2 regions of the Arthrobacter sp. zg.Y820 genome follow, and region 1 is predicted to be linked to the other one. Evidence: riboswitches for the same ligand, from Rfam matches in the RefSeq annotation. Region 1 holds a riboswitch; the other holds the start of a gene.

Region 1 (3,238 bases):
CAAGCAAAAGGCCGGCCGCGGAAGCGGCCGGCCTTTCATCTGGGCCGGAAGTTCTTGGGCCTGGAGTTCTTAGGCCGGGATGTCTTTGAGCTACGAATTCTCGATCACGAAGTCAATGCACTTCAGCAGTGCGCTGACGTCATCCGGTTCGATGGCCACGAAGGTGGCGATGCGCAGCTGATTGCGGCCGAGCTTGCGGTACGGTTCCACGTCCACGATGCCGTTGGCGCGCAGCGTCTTGGCGATGGCTGCGGCATCTATGCTGTCGTCAAAATCGATGGTGGCGATGACGTTCGACCGGTCCTCGGGGCGGGCCACGAACGGTGTGGCCACAGGTGAGGCCTGCGCCCAGGAGTAGATCCTGCCCGCCGAATCGGCGGTGCGGTCGGTGGCGAACTTCAGGCCGCCGTTCGCGTTCAGCCATTCAATCTGTGCGTTGAGGGTCACCAGCGTGGACAACGACGGCGTGTTGTACGTCTGGTTCAGCCGTGAGTTGTCGATGGCTGTCTGCAGGTTCAGGAAGTCCGGGATCCAGCGGTCCGTGGAATTGATCCGTGCGGCCCGTTCCAGCGCCGCGGGGGAGAACATGCCCAGCCACAGACCGCCGTCGGAGGCAAAGTTCTTTTGCGGCGCAAAGTAGTAGACGTCGGATTCGGCCAGGTCCACGTGCAGGCCGCCCGCGGCAGAGGTGGCATCGATCAGGACCAGGGAGCCGTCGTCGGCCCCCTGCACGCGATGCACCGGGGCGGCGACACCGGTGGAGGTCTCGTTCTGGGGCCAGGCGTACACATCCACGCCCGCTTCGGCCACCGGCTCGGGCCGCGTACCGGGCTCTGCCTTAATGATGGAGGAGCCGGCCAGGAAGGGCGCCTTGTTGGTGGCGGCTGCGAATTTGGACCCGAACTCGCCAAAGGACAGGTGCTGGGCCTTGTTTTCCACCAGGCCGAAGGATGCAACGTCCCAGAATGCCGTGGACCCGCCGACACCGAGAACTACTTCATACCCGTTCGGGGCGCCAAACAGGCCGGAGAGTCCTTCACGGATGCTGCTGACGAGGTTCCGCACGGGAGCCTGCCGGTGCGAGGTGCCCAGCAGGTTGGCACCGGCGCGGGACAGGGCCTCAATTTGCTCCGGACGCACCTTCGAGGGGCCGGCACCGAACCGCCCGTCCAGGGGAAGGAGTTCAGCGGGAATCTTGAGTGCGGCGGTTTCGCCCATGGGTATCGCTCCAAGCGGTAGGCAGGGTGCTCTGATGTGCTTTTCCATTCTGCCCCACCGCCCCGGCTCCCAGCCATTCGTTACCGCCGGCAGCGGGAGTGCGGCGACTCGCGGAATTATCTGCACTCTGTACAAATAAGCTAACGTAAGGGGCAATAATGACCACGGGCGGGGGCGTCCGCCGTTGTTCTCCTGAACCTTTCGCACGAGTAATCTTCCGCACGAGTAATAGGAGCGGCCTGCCATGACGGACCTCATCGACACTACCGAGATGTATCTGCGCACCATCCTGGAGCTCGAGGAAGAGAACATTGTCGCTCTCCGGGCGCGGATCGCCGAACGGCTGCGGCATTCCGGCCCGACGGTGTCCCAGACCATCGGCCGCATGGAACGGGACGGGCTCGTGGTGGTCTCGGGAAACCGGCACCTGGAGCTCACCGAGCTGGGCCGCCGGCGTGCCACCGAGGTGATGCGCAAGCACCGGCTGGCCGAACGGCTGCTGTCGGACGTGATTGGCCTGGACTGGGCCTACGTCCATGACGAAGCCTGCCGCTGGGAGCATGTCATGAGCGAGCGGGTTGAGCGCCGCCTCTATGAGCTCCTGGGCCGCCCCAGCGAGTCGCCGTACGGCAACCCGATTCCCGGGCTCGAACAGATCGGCGGCGTGCCTGCTGAACTCTTTCACCACGGAGTCACCAACCTCGTGGCGGCCGTGGCTGCCGCCGATCCCGGAACCAAGCTGAAGCTGGTCCGCTTGGCGGAGCCGGTGCAGGTGGAGCCGGAACTGCTGACCCAGCTGGACGAGGCCGGATTGCGCCCCGGCGCCGAGCTGACGGCGGAGGTCGTGGCGGGTTACATCTCCGTGCGCGTTCCCGGCATCGAAGGTGCCCTGGAACTGCCTCCAGAGGTGGCCGCGCACGTCTTTGTGTCCACAGCAGGATAACGGAATGGTCTCTTTTGTCGGGCTTCCCCTATAGTGACTAACTGACGTTGAAATAACACCGTTATCCGGGCCTTACGCCGAACCCTGCCACTGGCCCGGAATTGCATACCGTTCAGGCAGGGGCGGAGGACCCATCAACTGGCAGCCACAGCTGCCTTGGGGTGAAGCCTCCAGCATCAGCACACCGCCGCGTACGCCGCGGCCTGTGGTGAGTGGGGGCCGAGTATTCTCTACTCGAATCCGACAGCTAACTTCGCAGGCATATGAGAGAGGTATACCTTGTCGAAGCATGCTGCCCCGGGCAGGCGCCGCGCGTCCGCTCCGGTTACGGCCCCGCGCCCACGGAACGGCCAACCATCGGGCCGCCGCCGGGCCGAAACAAAACCCAGCTCCTTCGGTGGTGCAGCCCAGAAAGTTGCCATCACCGCCGCGACGTCGGGCCTGATCCTTACCGTCGCCCTCCCCACTACCGCAGCGGTCCCTGAGCCGGTCGAAGAGATGCAGACCGCAGCCGTTGAGGAAGCAGTGGTGGTTTCCGCTGACCCCAATGCAACAGTTGAGTTCGAACGCGCCGCGCTGACCAGCAAGTCCGATCCGGATGCGAAGCTGCGCCAGGTCGTCGTGGCTGCGGGCAGTGAAGTTGCCGCGGGCGCCGCCAAGGGGACCCTGGCCACACCGCTGGCCTCGGATCTGGTTCAGACCTCAGGGTTCGGCTACCGGGTCAGCCCCATCACCGGCAGCGCCGGCGAACTGCACCGCGGCCAGGACTTCGCCGCGGCCTGCGGCACCGATGTTACGGCCGCTGCCTCCGGAACGGTGACCTTTGCCGGCTGGCACGGCGGCGGCGGCGGAAACCGCGTCGTCGTGGACCACGGCAACGGCGTGGAGACCACCTACAACCACATGTCCAACCTTGCGGTTGGCGTTGGCGCCACGGTGGAGCGCGGAGACCTGGTGGGTGCCAGCGGCACCACGGGCGCGTCCACCGGCTGCCACCTGCACTTTGAGGTCATGGTTAACGGCGACGTAGTGGACCCGTTGGGCTGGCTGTAACCGCAGGTAAACCATTCCGTGACC
Region 2 (3,238 bases), on a different contig from region 1:
GCTACGCCGGGCGGTTGCTTGCCTCCGGCGCGCAGGGCGTGGGCTACCTGCTCAAGGAACGTGTGGGCAAGGTCGGCGACTTTGTGGACGGCCTAAAGCGGGTGCTGGACGGCGGAACGGTGATGGACCCGGAGGTCATTGCGCAGCTGTTCAGCCGACGCAGCACCCAGGATCCCATTCGGTCGCTGACCCCGCGGGAATTCGAGGTGCTGGGGCTGGTGGCCGAGGGGCTCGGCAATGCCGCCATTGCGCAGGCAATTTCAGTCTCAGAGACCGCCGTCAGCAAGCATATTGGCAACATCTTCGCGAAGCTGGGACTTTCGCCGCTGGACAACGGGCACCGTCGGGTCCTGGCTGCCCTGGCCTATCTGCGGTCCTAGCCCGCCTGCCGTCCCGGAGCATCACCTGATGAATTCGCCGGGACCAGGTTGCATTTCACCGGGGATGATTTTTCGTGTCTTTTCACGCCTTTTGTTTCCGTCGGCACCGAACCTGCCCGCCGAGCGGCCGACTTCCGCGCCGCCGGGCGTTCTGCCGCCGCAGCACCCGGGCAAGGACGGTAGGCTAAGAGTGCTCCCAGCGCGTTGATATATTGCGATCCGGCCAGATCACGAAAGAAGAGAAGAATTATGCCAGCGCCTCAGCGAACCGATGCCGACAGCATTCGCCAGGATTTAGGATTCCTCACCGTCGCGGAAGTCCTGCAGCTGTGCGCTACCCAGCAGATACTCGACCCGTCATCGACCTTGATTTCACGAAGAGCTCAGCTCGGCGAAGGCAATGTGCTGTATCCCGGAGTGGTTATCCAGGTGGATGACCAGAGTTCCTGCGTTATCGGACACCGGAATGTTTTCCATCCAGGCACCTTTCTCACCGCCGAGCACGGTGGAATGCTCCTCCTGGGCTCCGAAATCACGCTGGGGCCCGGCGGAGTCCAGCTCAAGGCGGGCCGGACCCATGCCGTGGCAGTGGGCGACGGCGCACGGCTGGCCAACGGGCCCGTGGTGACCGGCCGGTCAGTGCTTGGCACCGGCTCACAGATCATGGGTGCCGTCGAAGCGGATTCAGTGGTTCTCGCCGACGGCGGAGACTTCCGCTCAAATCCGGCGGAGAAGCGCGGTGCTGTCCTTAGGGGAACGGGGCTCGCCCGCGGACTGAGGCTGGCTCCCGGCGAACTGGTTCAGGGCTTTGGCAACTTCGCGACAGCCAACGTCGTACGCCAGACCGATTCGCCCGCCTGATCCCTCCGGTCCAGGCCGCTCCGGGCTGCAATTACCAAGAGGCGGCACCCAGGTGAAAATGCGAGCTCCGTTACTAAATAGTTACCTTTGCGTAATCGTCTTGTAGCGTAGTGGTCGTGCCGTTATCTGAAGCGGCTCCCTTGGCTTGTTACCTAGCTCTGCCGCTGGTCAAGGTCCACAGATATAAACACTTCGGCAGAGGCGGGGGAACCATAAACGGGTTCCTTTGAATCCTTGGGGTTAAGTCAGCCGAAGGTTTCTTTAGCTGACCGGGTGACTCCCATCCGCATCCGACAGCTCACCTCGCAGGTATCGGGAGAGGTAACTCATTGTCTTTCAATAACACTCGTGGACGCCACCGTGCCAACAACGCCGGGCTCCTGGCCGCAGTTGCCAACGCCACCAACGGCAAAGCACGCACCATCGGCAGCGCCGCTACCGTCATGGCCGCAGGCTCCACTCTGCTGCTCGGCATGGCCGCTCCGGCCTCGGCCGGCGTCATCGCCAACGACTCAGCCGAGTCCTACAGCGCACCGGCCCCTGTAGCCGCACCCGCCGCTGTAACCGCTCCCGTTGAGGCCCCGGCATCTGCAGGATCCACTCACGTGGTTCAGTCCGGCGATACGCTCAGCAAGATTGCTGCAACGTACGGCGTCAACCTGAACGACATCCTGGCGCAGAACGGCCTTGCGCTGGACTCCATCATCTACCCCGGTGATGTCATCACCTACGCCGGTGGCGCCGCCGCAGCTCCTGTTGCTGCTCCTGTTGCCGCTCCTGTTGTTGCCGCTGCTCCGGCCCCCGCGGCCGAGCCTGCTGCAGCCGACTTCAGCAGCATCAGCACCCAGGCGTCCGCCGTGACTCCTGCTGCCGTAACCGGCACCAACCAGATCATGCTTGCATCCGCTCAGTCCCAGATGGGCGCCATGCAGGACTGCACCGTCCTGGTTGAGGTTGCCCTCCGGGCAGCCGGCCACTCGGTTGGCGACCTGTCCCCGGCGCAGCTTGCTGCCTACGGAACCCCGGTCACTGACCCGCAGCCCGGCGACATCGCCTTCTACGCCGACGGCGGCATGGGCTTTGCCCACATTGCCATCTACACCGGCAACGGACAGGCCATCCACAGCGGATGGAACGGCAACCAGACCGTTGAGCAGAGCGCTAACGTCGGCTCCGGCGCCGTCTACTACCGCGTAGCGTAATTTCGCAGTAGCAATCCCGCCGGAGGGCGGGAAGTGAACGGCTCGTCCTCCGGCAGCTCCACCAAAAACACCCGGCCCTTTGGCCGGGTGTTTTTGCGTGTCCGGGTGTTCTGTCCAGACGTTCTGTCCGGACGTTCCGTCCGGACGTTCCGTTTCCGGTGTCCCGTGTCGGACTGCCTTAGGTGGTCGGGGCGTCCTGCTCAGTGTTGTCCTGAGTTTCAGCGTCGTCCTGAGTTTTCGGCTCCTTGCCGGAAGCATCATCGCCGGCGGGGCCGTCGCCGTCGTCAGCAGGACCGTCGCCATCGCCTCGGATTTTGTCTCCGTCTTCGGCAGGACCGTTCCCAGGCTCGTCTCCGTCGCCCGGAATCCCGTCGTCGCCTCTGTGGTGATGCTTATGGGGGCGCCCGTCCCCATCGGTATCGGCTTCGGTTTCGGCTTCGCCGTCGGCCTCTGCGTTGGCGTCTGCGTCTGCGTCCTCGTCGTCGAGTCGCGGACGGCTCTCGGACCGGGTGTCCTGGTCCTCAGCGCTTCGGTCCTCGGCGTCCTGGTCCTCGGCGCCCTGTTTGTCCGTGTCCTGCTCCCGCTGGACTTCCTGCTCGGTAACCGAGGCCTGTTCCTGGTCCCCTGAGGTATCCGCGGTGGCCACGCCGGCAAAAAAGGAGCCGACCAGCAGCGCCAGACCGCCGACGACGCCGAGTATCCACCCAAGTGGCCCTCTGGCCTTGTCCCGGAGAACCGTGGTCTTGTCCCGGAAAACCATCGTAATCTTCACCTCCGAAAGTGGTTTGCTGACGC

The links. A riboswitch is a leader RNA that binds a small molecule or an ion and turns the genes downstream of it on or off. The one in region 1 is predicted to bind cyclic di-AMP.
Region 2: linked by a shared signal. The riboswitch ahead of QNN99_RS08435 (C40 family peptidase) and the one ahead of QNN99_RS16400 (M23 family metallopeptidase) in region 1 are both predicted to bind cyclic di-AMP.

What each region holds. Positions count from the first base shown of each region.
Region 1 covers NZ_JASKLX010000016.1:10,503-13,740, forward strand. The annotation lists gene serC (phosphoserine transaminase) at 91-1,218, opposite strand; gene QNN99_RS16395 (iron-dependent transcriptional repressor DtxR) at 1,463-2,161, shown strand; cyclic di-AMP (ydaO/yuaA leader) riboswitch at 2,227-2,438, shown strand; gene QNN99_RS16400 (M23 family metallopeptidase) at 2,441-3,214, shown strand.
Region 2 covers NZ_JASKLX010000008.1:190,544-193,781, forward strand. The annotation lists gene QNN99_RS08425 (response regulator) at 1-380, shown strand, start outside; gene QNN99_RS08430 (LbetaH domain-containing protein) at 630-1,241, shown strand; cyclic di-AMP (ydaO/yuaA leader) riboswitch at 1,421-1,567, shown strand; gene QNN99_RS08435 (C40 family peptidase) at 1,571-2,443, shown strand; gene QNN99_RS08440 (hypothetical protein) at 2,622-3,215, opposite strand.